One region of the Frateuria sp. GZRR33 genome, then DNA from elsewhere that is predicted to be linked to it. Evidence: riboswitches for the same ligand, from Rfam matches in the RefSeq annotation. Region 1 holds a riboswitch; the other holds the start of a gene.
The links. A riboswitch is a leader RNA that binds a small molecule or an ion and turns the genes downstream of it on or off. The one in region 1 is predicted to bind cobalamin.

Region 2: linked by a shared signal. The riboswitch ahead of btuB (TonB-dependent vitamin B12 receptor) and the one ahead of ACFWZU_RS07705 (ribonucleoside-diphosphate reductase subunit alpha) in region 1 are both predicted to bind cobalamin.

The regions. Positions count from the first base shown of each region.
Region 1 is NZ_JBHZGK010000005.1:44,615-50,204, reverse strand. It holds gene ACFWZU_RS07705 (ribonucleoside-diphosphate reductase subunit alpha) at 1-1,153, opposite strand, end outside; cobalamin riboswitch at 1,397-1,611, opposite strand; gene ACFWZU_RS07700 (SDR family oxidoreductase) at 1,875-2,900, shown strand; gene ACFWZU_RS07695 (DUF421 domain-containing protein) at 2,905-3,372, shown strand; gene ACFWZU_RS07690 (hemerythrin domain-containing protein) at 3,729-4,352, opposite strand; gene ACFWZU_RS07685 (putative bifunctional diguanylate cyclase/phosphodiesterase) at 4,349-5,590, opposite strand, start outside.
Region 2 is NZ_JBHZGK010000005.1:188,336-193,925, forward strand. It holds gene ACFWZU_RS08315 (TonB-dependent receptor) at 1-1,899, opposite strand, end outside; cobalamin riboswitch at 2,176-2,404, shown strand; gene btuB (TonB-dependent vitamin B12 receptor) at 2,541-4,391, shown strand; gene ACFWZU_RS08325 (efflux RND transporter permease subunit) at 4,660-5,590, shown strand, end outside.

The sequences.
Region 1 (5,590 bases):
CGACCAGTTGCGGCACCGCCTTCGGATCGAACAGCGACCAGTCGTCGTCGGCCTCGACCCGGCGCATGAACTCGTCGGGGATCCAGTTGGCGAGATTCAGGTTGTGCGTGCGCCGTGCCTCGTCACCGGTGTTGTCGCGCAGCTCCAGGAACTCCTCCACGTCGGCGTGCCAGGGCTCGACGTACACGCAGCACGCACCCTTGCGCTTGCCGCCCTGGTTGACCGCGGCGACCGAGGCATCGAGCGTCTTCAGCCACGGCACCAGCCCGTTGGAATGGCCGTTGGTGCCGCGGATCAGCGAGCCGCGCGAGCGCACGCGGGTGAACGCCAGGCCGATGCCGCCGGCGAACTTCGACAGCTTGGCGACGTCCGCGTACTTGTCGTAGATCGCCTCCAGCGAATCGGCCGGCGAGTCGAGCAGGAAGCACGAAGAAAGCTGCTCGTGCGCGGTGCCCGCATTGAACAGCGTCGGTGAGCTGGGGATGTAGTCGAGCGAGGAAAACAGGCGGTAGAGCTCCAGCGCCTCGCCCACGTCGTTGCCGCCGAGCGCGCAGGCGATGCGCATGAAGAAATGCTGCGGCGTCTCGATCACCTTGCGTGTCTGCGGGTGGCGCAGCAGGTAGCGGTCGTACACCGTGCGCAGGCCGAAGTATTCGAAGCGGCGGGTCGCTAGCGGATCGATCGCGTCGTTCAACTTGCGCGCGTGCGCGGTGACGAAATCGCGCAGCCGTGCGTTGAGCAGGCCTAAGCCCGCGCCGCGCGCGATCGACTGCGAGAAGCTCTGGATCTCCTGCCCGCGCACTTCCTTGTCGATGTAGGCGCCAAGCAGGCGCGCGGCGAGCTGGCCGTATTCGGGCTCCTCCGCGGTAAGCGCGGCGGCGGTACGGATCGAGAGCTGGTCGAGCTCCGCCGTGCTGGCGCCGTCGTACAGGCCGCCGATGGTCTTCAGCGCCACCCGCAGCGGGTCGACCGCGTGCAGGCCGTCGGCGTTGCGCGTTACCGCGCGCACGATCTTGTTGACGTCCACGCTTTCGGTGGCGCCGTTGCGCTTGGTCACGCGCATCTGCGCGGGGTTGTGCGGAGGGGTCAGGGCAAAGCTGTCGTCGGCATGCGCGGGCGTGCCTTCACGGGAAGGAGTGTCGAGGGTGTCCATGCGGAAGCTCCGGGAGGGAAGCCGCCGCGCCGATACGGAGGAGAACGCACCGACGCGACGGTTCCGAAAACGTCAAACGCCTGCTCCCGCGCGCAGGGCCTGAGGCTCGCTTCCGATGGACGGCACGCCCCACGCGGGCGCCAGAACGCCCGCATGCGACGCGCCTCCCCGCGGAAGCGGTCACCCGCGCCGGGTCGCGACAGGGTCGGGCGGACGCGTCTCATGGAGCGCGACCGCCGGCCCATGGGGCCCGGCGTGCCGGCAGGTCTTCGGACTTGCGGACACCGGATCGTTCGATCCGTCCTACTTGCCCTCGCTTCCCAGGCGCAGCGGCCCAGTGCATGTGAGGACGTTCGTTTCCGCTTACCGCTGCGGGGCAGTTCCGGATTTGCACCGGATTCCCTTTTAAGCCCGACCGACAATCCGTCCGGACGGGCACCGACGGGCACAACATATCGGGGTGGCTGACGCCGGTCAACCCAATATTTCGTGTCCTGGCGGTTTCGCTCGAACGCGCACCCCATCCGCCTGCAGGCAAGAACGGGAAAAGCCCCGTGGTTGCGCAGCCGCCGACCCCCATTTGCGGCTGCGGGGGAAGGTGCCCCACGGGGCGGATGAGGCGGTCCTGGCTCCGGTCACCCGCGGCAACGCTCGCTCACCTGTCCGCCACAAGGCGCTGCCTATCGTCGCGAGCCATACCCAGCCACAACGGGAGCGGATCATGGCAACGACGAAGACCGCCAGGCGCGGCAACGGCACCGGCAAGGCGGTGGCGAAAGAGCGGCAGGTGCAATCGCAGATCGACGCCGAGGACAAGCAGAAGCAGAAGGCCAGGGCGAGCAAGTCCGCGAGCAAGAAGACGGCCAAGAAACAACCCGGCCAGACGAGCCCGCGCCCCAAGCCGCGTCCGCCGCTGCCCGAGCAGCACCTGAGCAAGCCCGGCAAGGAAGCGAAGCTCAAGCCGCGCCCGCAGTTCGAGGCGCCCGACTACCGCGGCAGCGGCAAGCTCCAGGACATGGCCGCGATCATCACCGGCGCCGATTCGGGCATCGGCCGCGCGGTGGCGGTGCTGTTCGCGCGCGAGGGCGCGGACGTGGCGGTGGTGTACCTGTCCGAGGACGAGGACGCGCGCGAAACCAGGCGCTACGTGGAGAAGGAGGGCCGCCGTTGCCTGCTGATCCGCGGCGACGTGAAGGATCCGGACTTCTGCGAACAGGCAGTGCAGCGGACCGTGGACGAATTCGGCCGTCTGGACGTCCTGGTGAACAACGCCGCGTTCCAGGAACACGCCGACGCGCTGGAGGACATCACCGAAGAGCACTTCGACCTCACCATGCGCACCAACATCTACGGCTACTTCCACATGGCCAGGGCGGCACTGCCGCACCTGCACGAGGGCAGCGCGATCATCAACACCGGCTCGGAAACCGGCCTGTTCGGTAACGCGCACCTGCTCGACTACTCGGCCACCAAGGGCGCGATCCACGCCTTCACCATGTCGCTGGCGAGCAACCTGGTCTCGCGCGGCATCCGTGTCAACGCGGTGGCGCCGGGGCCGGTGTGGACGCCGCTCAATCCGGCCGACAAGTCGGCCAGGCAGGTGGCCAAGTTCGGCCAGCAGAACCCGTGGGGACGGCCGGCGCAGCCGGAGGAGCTCTCGCCGGCGTACGTGTTCCTGGCCGCGCCGAGCTGCTCGAGCTATATCAGCGGCGCCATCCTGCCGGTGATGGGCGGCTCGACAGGCTGACGCCATGCACCTGTCAGACCCCTGGTGGGTGTATGCGCTGCGCGGCGCGGGCGTCTATCTGGGCCTGCTGATCCTGCTGCGGCTGCTGGGCAAGCGCTCGTTCGGCGAGATGACCACCTTCGACATCGTGGTGCTGATGCTGGTCGGCGGCACCTTGCGCACGGCGATCATCGGCGACGACAAGACGCCGCTGGCGGCGATCATCGGCGTGCTGGCGATCTTCCTGCTGGACAAGGGCGTCGCCTGGACCTGCGCGCGCTGGCCCGGCCTGGACCGGCTGGTCGAGGGCCAGGCCAGCCTGCTGGCGCGCGATGGCAGGGTGATCGAGGGCTCGTTGCGCAAGCACGACATGTCCGAGGAAGCCTTCCGCCGGGTGCTGCGGGAGAAAGGCCTGCGCGAGGTGGGCGACGTGGCCGAGGTGCGACTGGAGGCCAACGGCAAGATCAGCGTGCTGAAGGCCTCGAAGCCGTAGCGGCACCCGGTTACACCCACCCTTGCCCGTTTGAAAGCCGCCGTAGGCGCGCCAGGTCGCGGGAAGGCCGTGCAAGAACGAAAAGCGAGACGCTCCTGCAGACATGCCCGCGAGCCCCGGCCCTCACCCCAGCCCTCTCCCCGACTGGAGAGGGAGCAGGGTGCGGCGAACGTGCACAACCGGGCGCTCTTCCTGCCTCAGCTTCCGAGCGCCCGCGGCAAAGCGGCGGCCGCCCCTCCAAGAGCAAGCGATCACCAGGCAAGGCGGGCACGCGCCCAGCGCGCGTCCCTCACCGGGTTTGGCAGGCCGTTTCTGTTGGTTGCTCCCTGGGCCAGCAGAAAGTGACCCGAGCGCCGTCAGGCCATGGGAAGCCTGCGGCAGGCGGGCCAAGTCGCACGGAGACCAGGCAAGAACGGCAAGCCAGCAACGCTCCTGCGTGCATCTCCGCGAGCCCGGTCTGTCGCCCCAGCCCTCTCCCCACGGGAGACAGGGCGCGCAGAAGACACGCACAACCTGCGCTCCCCGCGAGCAGCACCTCGGCAAAGGTCACCCGACCGAACCGACCCAGCCCTAAGCCGGAGGCAGGCCGCTCGGCTCGCAGTGCGCTTCGTACGCCGGGTACAGCCGGCCTTCCTCACGGCCGATGCGCTGCTGCAGCACGGCCAGCAACTGGCCCAGGCTGCGCGAGAACGCCTGCGGTTCCGCGTTGCCCTCGTGATAGGTATCGAAAACGCCAGCAGCGCCGGGGTAAGCTGCTGCATCTCCTCGGCGTAGCGGCTGGCCAGGCCGGAGGTGGACGGGTTCGCTTGCAGGGCCGGGTAGAGCCGGTTGTCCTCCAGGCTCAGGTGCGAAAGCATGGCCTGCCTTGCCTTCTGCAGCCGTTCGCGTCCTTCGGGGCCGGACAGCCCCAGCCGTTGCAGTTCGTCGAGCAGGGCGTATAGCTGGGCATGCTGATCGCGCAGGATGTCGGTCAACCTCACGGCGCGCCCTCGCCGTCGGCGTGCCAGTCGGCCGTGCGTTCGAGCCAGGGCGGCACGGCGGCCGCCGGCAGCGGGCGCGAGACGTGGAAGCCCTGCACCTCGTCGCAGGCCATGCGCCGCACGGTGTCGTAGATGCGCCGGGTTTCCACACCCTCGACCACCACGCGGAAACCCAGGTCGTGCGCGAGCGCGGCAGTCGATCGCACGATCGCCGCGTCGTGGCGGCTGGCGTCCATCGCGCGCACGAACGACTGGTCTATCTTCAGGCAGGTTGCCGGCATTTGCCGCAGCGAGGCGAGGTTGCTGTAGCCGGTGCCGAAATCGTCGATGGCGATGCCGGTGCCCAGTTCGCGCACCGCGTCCAGGTGGCGGTGGGTGGCGTCGTTGTGTGCCAGCAGCGTGCTTTCGGTGAACTCCAGTTCCAGCATGCGCGGGTCGATCCCGTGGCGGGTCGCGACGTCCTGCAATCGCGTGACCAGGTCGGCGTCGAAGTCGGCGTTGGAAATGTTGAGCGACAGCCCGACGTCGCAGCCGGCGCGGCGCCAGGCGGCCAGCTGGGCGACGCCGTGGTCGAGCACCCAGCCGGTCAGCGAACGCATCAGGCCGGCGCGTTCGGCCAGCGGCACGAACTGGCCCGGCGGCACTTCGCCCAGGGTCGGATGGCGCCAGCGCGCGAGCGCTTCGAGGGCGACGCAGCGGCCGTCGCTCAGGCGCACGCGCGGCTGGTAGTGCAGGTAAAGCTCGGTGCGTTCGGTCAGCGCAGCGGCCAGCTCGGTGACCAGGAAGAACTCCTGCCGGTGGCGCTCGTCCTGGCTGCGCTCGTACAGCGCCCAGCCGCGCGGGCTGCGCTGGGCGGCATAGGACGCGCTCATCACCTGGCGCAGCGGGTCGGCACCGTCGAGCTGGCGCACGTCCAGGTCGAGCAGGCCGACGCCGGGTTGCAGCGTGAGCGGGATGTCCAGGCAGTCGAACGGCGTGCGCAGGCGCGACACCAGGTCGTCCAGCTGGTCCGCTTCCAGCGGCGTGCTGCCGTCAGGCAGCACGGCGGCAAAGCGGGTCACGCCGACCTGGTAGAGGTTCGTGCGCGGCGGCATCCAGGCCAGCACGCGCGCGGCCACCGCGCGCATCAGTTCGTCGGCGTAGGAGAAGCCCATCGCGCGCACGAAGGCATTGAAGCGTTCCACCGGCGCCACTTCGATGGCGATCAGCCAGGCCCGCTGTGCGCCATTCTTGTGGCG
Region 2 (5,590 bases), 140 kb from region 1:
CAGATAGTAGCGGCCGGCGTTTCCATAGACCTTGAAGGTCGAATCGCCGTTCACGTCCCAGCTAAAGCCGACGCGCGGCGCCCACTGCGGCGTGGTCTGGCGGATGTAGGGCTGACCGTCGCTGTTGAAGTTGGTGAACTGGTCGTTACGCAGGCCCAGTTTCACCAGCAAGTTGTCGCTCACCTGCCACGCGTCCTCGATGTACTGGGCGCGCTGCTCCACGCGGACCGAGGCGGCCGTGCGGAAGCGATACTGGGCGACGTAGTAGCCGTCCGCACCGCCAGGGTAGTTGGACGGCGAATCGACCTGGCCTTCGCTGATGTCAGCGGTGGGGTCGTTCAGCTTGTTGTATTCCCACGCGTAACCCGCATTGGTGGGAATGTAGTCGCCGTCGGACAGATCCTGGGTGCGCTGGTTGTCGATACCGGCCGTGAGGGTGTGGTCACCCAGCACGTAGGTGACGTCCAGGCGATAGTTGGTGCCCTTGGTCTGGTGCGCCGGGTCCGTGGTGGTCAGCACCGTCTGCGTGTTGCCGATACCCGAGCCACCGCCGGAGTACGCCGGATTCTGCTGGTCCGGGCTCAGCACCGCAATAAGATCGGCGTTGAAGTCGGCCGGGAGCTGCGTGTACAGCTCGGTCTTCTGCTTACCGAACTGAGCCGAGACGGTCAGGTCGTCGGTCAGGTAACCGGTGTACTTCGCGATCCACATCGACGCGGCGGTCTTCGTATGCGTGTCGGCATACAGGTAGTCGCCCATCGTGCGGGTGTCGTTGTCGTACGAGTAGATGTTGCCGTTGTAGCTGGTCTTGGTGGACGCACCGGTCAGCTCGAGGACGTTGCTGGAGTTGATGTTCCAGTCGACCTTGGCGTACCAGCTGGGATCGGTGTACGAGTAGACGGTCTCGGTGCCGCCCGAAGCCGTGCCGACGCTCTTGCCGCTGGTGCGATGACCCTCGGCCGAGGCGAACATGTACAGGCGATCCTGGATCAGGGGACCGCCAACGTAGGCGCTCTCGACGACTTCCGAAGTCTTGTTGTCGTTACGGTACTGATACAGCGAGCCGCTGCGCGGGATGTAGATGTTGCGCGGGTCCGAACGCAGGCTGCTCGGGGTGTAGAGGAGCTGGCCACCGAAGTGCCACTCATTGGTGCCGCGCTTGCCGATCTGGTTGATCACACCGCCGTCCGAACGACCGTAAGCGGCGCCGTAGCCGCCGGTCAGGACTTCTTCCTGATCAATCGAGCCGTACGGCAGGTTAATGCCGCCGAGGCCGTTGAGCGGATCGGTGACGTTCATGCCGTTGATGTAGTAGGCATTCTCGGTGACCGAGGAACCGCCGAAGGAAACCAGGCTGTTGCCGGTCGGGCCGGTGAAGAAGCTCGAGCCCTGGACCGCGGTCGGCGCCAGCAGGGCGATCGCTTCGGCGCTGCGTGCCAGCGGCAGCTGGCGAAGCTGCTGCGCCGTGATCACGGTGCGGGAGTCGACGCCGGTGACGTCGATCGACGGCAGCGAGTTGGCGGTGACCGTTAGGCCTTCCAGGTTCTGCGCGTTCTGAGCGCCGTCGAACGAGACGTCCGTACCCGTGCTGACCTTGACCGTCACGTTGTTGCGGGTCGACACCGTCTGACCGTCGCGCATCAGCGTGACCGTATAGACACCGACCGGAAGCGAAGTCGCGCTGTAGCGACCGGACTCATCCACCGTCACGGTGCGCGTCAGGCCCGACTGGCCGGTGATCACCACCGTCTCACCGGCGGCAACCGGCGCACTGCCGAAGATGGTGCCGGTCGTAGCCTGGCCATAGGCGAGGCCGGTAAGGCCCAGGCCCAAAGCCAAGGCTACCGTGAGGGCGCTGCGGCGGGGGTGAGCCCCGTGCTGAAGGTAACGCTTATTCATTAACTGATCTCCCCAGATCGACTCAAAGCGAGTCCACTTAAAAGCTCACGTGTAATCAATGACACGCTGGATGACCCTGACGAAGCTCTTGCCGCCTGGCGGCTTGGCTTTGCTGCCACTCCGCAACGGCAGGCTGCGCCTGTCCCGCAATCACCTCGAAACGATGACTTGCTCTGGAAACGTAGCTCCCGCCGTAACGATATGTCAACTTTTTTTTAGCATTACCGTCCCAGTTCCAGGAACATGTCCGGCGTGGCGCCGGTGTCGCGGCGCGGTTACGATGTCTGCGTTTCGGGTGTCCCGCATGCATGGCATGCCACGGGATGAAACGGGAAGCCGGTGCGTTGTGCGATGCACAACAAGGCCGGCGCTGCCCCCGCAACGGTAAGCGAGTCGAACGGACGGCCCCACGCCACTGTGCCCATGAGCATGGGAAGGCGCCGCCCGGCAGGGCTTTTGGCCTGCGCCCGCGAGCCCGGAGACCGGCCCGAAGCGTTTGCCTGGTGGACCTGCGGTGGGCGGGCCGGACCTCGTGCGTGGCCCCGCGCCTGCCCGTCGCTCCTGTTCCCTGCCTCCGGTCGATCAGCTCATCCACGCTTGAGGCCGTGCGTGGGCGCGCGGCCAAGGACACACCCCCCACCATGAAGAAGACCCTGCTTGCCGCCGCCTTGTGCGGCAGCTCGTTCGCCGCGCTGGCGGCCGACGCCACGGACCCGGCCGCGCTGTCGCCGGTGATCGTCACTGCCACGCGCACCGCGATCACCGTCGACGACGCGCTGTCCTCGGTCAGCGTGATCACCCGCGAGGACATCGACCGGCTGCAGCCGGTCTCGCTGATCGACCTGCTCCAGGGCCTGCCCGGCGTGACCTTCGCCCAGGCCGGCGGACTCGGCCAGCAAAGCTCGCTGTTCCTGCGCGGCACCAATTCCTCGCACACGCTGCTGTTGATCGACGGCGTGCGGGTGGGCACGGTGAGCGCGGGTATCCCGGCGTTCGACCAGCTGCCTATGGACCAGATCGAACGGATCGAAGTGGTGCGCGGTCCGCGCTCGAGCCTTTATGGCGCCGATGCGATCGGCGGCGTGATCCAGATCTTCACCCGGCACGGGCCGCGCAACGGCGGCCTGGCGCCATCGATGCGCCTGGGCACCGGCAGCCGCGGCTACGCCGATGGGCAGGTCGGCCTGGCCGGCGGCGACACGCACGCCTGGTACAACCTGAGCATCGGCGGCCAGTACACGCGTGGCATCAACGCCTGCCGGGTCGGCGCGGGCACCGTTTTCGCCGGCTGCTTCACCGACGAGCCGGATACCGACGCCTACCGCAACCGCAACGCGCTGGCCAACGCGGGCTACCGCTGGGACAACGGCACCGAGCTGACCGCGACCTGGCTGCGCAGCGACAGCCGCGTGGAGTTCGACGGGGCGCCCTACGGCAACCAGCATCACAACCGCCAGCAGGTCGCTGGCGCGCAGCTGGGCTTCGCGCCGCTGGCCGCCTGGAAGGTCACGCTGGCGGCCGGGCAGAGCCTGGACGAGCAGCACACCGACAACGACGGCGTGTTCGTGCGCTACGGCAACTCGCGCCGCAACCAGGCGTCCTGGCAGAACGACCTGGCCCTGGCGGACAACCAGTTGCTGACCCTCGGCATCGACTGGCAGCGCGAGCACCTCTCCAGCGACACCGGTTATCTCGACGACAGCCGCAGCGACACCGGCGGCTACGCGCAGTACCAGGGCAGCTTCGGCCGCCAGGAACTGCAGCTGTCGCTGCGTCACGACGACAACCAGCAGTTCGGCGGGCATACCACCGGTGCGGCGGCGTGGGGCTATGCCTTCGACCACGGCCTCAGGCTGTCGGCGAGCTGGGGCAGCGCCTTCCACGCCCCGACCTTCAACGACCTCTATTACCCCTACGGCAGCGGCAACCCGGACCTGCAGCCGGAAACCTCGCGCAGCGCCGAGCTTGGCCTGGCGCAGCAGCAGGCCGGCTGGCACTGGGCATTGAATGCCTACCAGACCGCCATCGACCAGCTGATCTCGCTGGACGCCAACTACTTCCCGCGCAACATCAGCCGCGCGCGCATCCGCGGGCTGGAGGCCCAGGCCGGCACCGGGCTGGCGGGCTGGCGGGTGGAGGGCTACCTGACGCTGCAACGCCCGCAGAACCGCGACGGCGGCGCCAACGACGGCCACCTGTTGCCGCGCCGCCCGGAGCGCACCGCGCGGGTGGAACTCGACCGCCGCTTCGGCGCCTTCGGTCTCGGCGCCACCGTGCTCGTCGCCGGTGCCCGCTACGACGACCTGGCCAACCTGCACCGGTTGGGCGGCTACGCGACCACCGACCTGCGCGCGAGCTACGCGTTCGCAGACGACTGGCAGGTCGAGGCACGCCTGTCGAACGTATTCGACCGCCAGTATGAGACGGTCTACTACTTCAACCAGCCGGGGCGGAGCTGGTACCTGACACTGCGGTACACGCCTGGCGGCTGAGCCTTCCGCAGGCCCTCCTCCATCCGCCCTTCGGGCACCCTCCCGCGCAAGCGGGGGAAGGAACGCTACGGCGGCACCCTGACCGGTCCGGCCCTGCCTTTCGGCAGGGGCCGGACTTCAGGCACATCCTTCACCGCGGGCCACCGGGCATAACGTGCGGCATGAAAGCGCCCATCCTCTGGCCCACGAACCACGCAGCGGTCGCGCGCTACGCTAGCCATCCCGGCGCGGCCCCTGCCGCGCGCCTCCCCCGCGGTACGGACGCCCCGTGAACATCTTCGCACCCCTGATCCGCCGCCCGATCGGCACCTCGCTGCTGGCCCTGGGCCTGACCCTGGCCGGCCTGTGGGCCTACCTGCTGCTGGGTGTGGCGGCGTTGCCCTCGCTCGATTTCCCGGGCGTCTACGTGGTCGCCAGCCAGCCGGGCGCGAGCGCCCAGACCATGGCGAGCACCATCCTTGCGCCGCTGGAGCGTCACCTGGGCCGCATCCCTGGCGTCGACGAGATGTATGGCAACGCCACCGAGGGGCAGGCCTCGGTGATGGTGCGCTTCACCTTCGATCGCACCGCCGACAGCGCCGCGCGCGACGTGCAGGCGGCGATCAACGCGGCCGCGCCCGACCTGCCCTCGGGCATGCCCGGCCCGCCGCAATACTTCAAGTTCGACACCTCGCAGATCCCGATCCTGTTCATCACGCTGACCTCCTCGGGCATGCCGCAGGACCAGCTGTTCGACCTTGCCGACACCCTGCTCAAGCCTGCCGTGTCGCAGATCCAGGGCGTGGCGCAGGTGCAGGTGTTCGGCGGCACGCCACACGCGGTGCGCATCGAGCTTGACACAGACGCGCTGGCCGCCAAGGGCCTGACCGCCAACGACGTGGCCAACGCGTTGCGCGCGGCCAACGTCACCTCGCCGCAGGGCACCTTGAGCGACGGCCGCACGCAGATGACCGTCACCGCCAGCGACGGGCTGCAGACCCCGGAGGAGTTCGCCCACCTGCTGATCGCCATGAAGCATGGCGTGCCGGTGCGCCTGTCCGACGTCGCACGGGTCTACGGTGGCCAGCAGGACAAGTACCAGGCGGCCTGGTTCGCCGACGCCAGCGGCAGCGCACGCACGGTCGGCCTGCAGATCAGCAAGCGGCCGGAGGCCAACGCGGTGGCGACGGTTGAAGCGATCCGCGCCAAGCTGCCGCAAC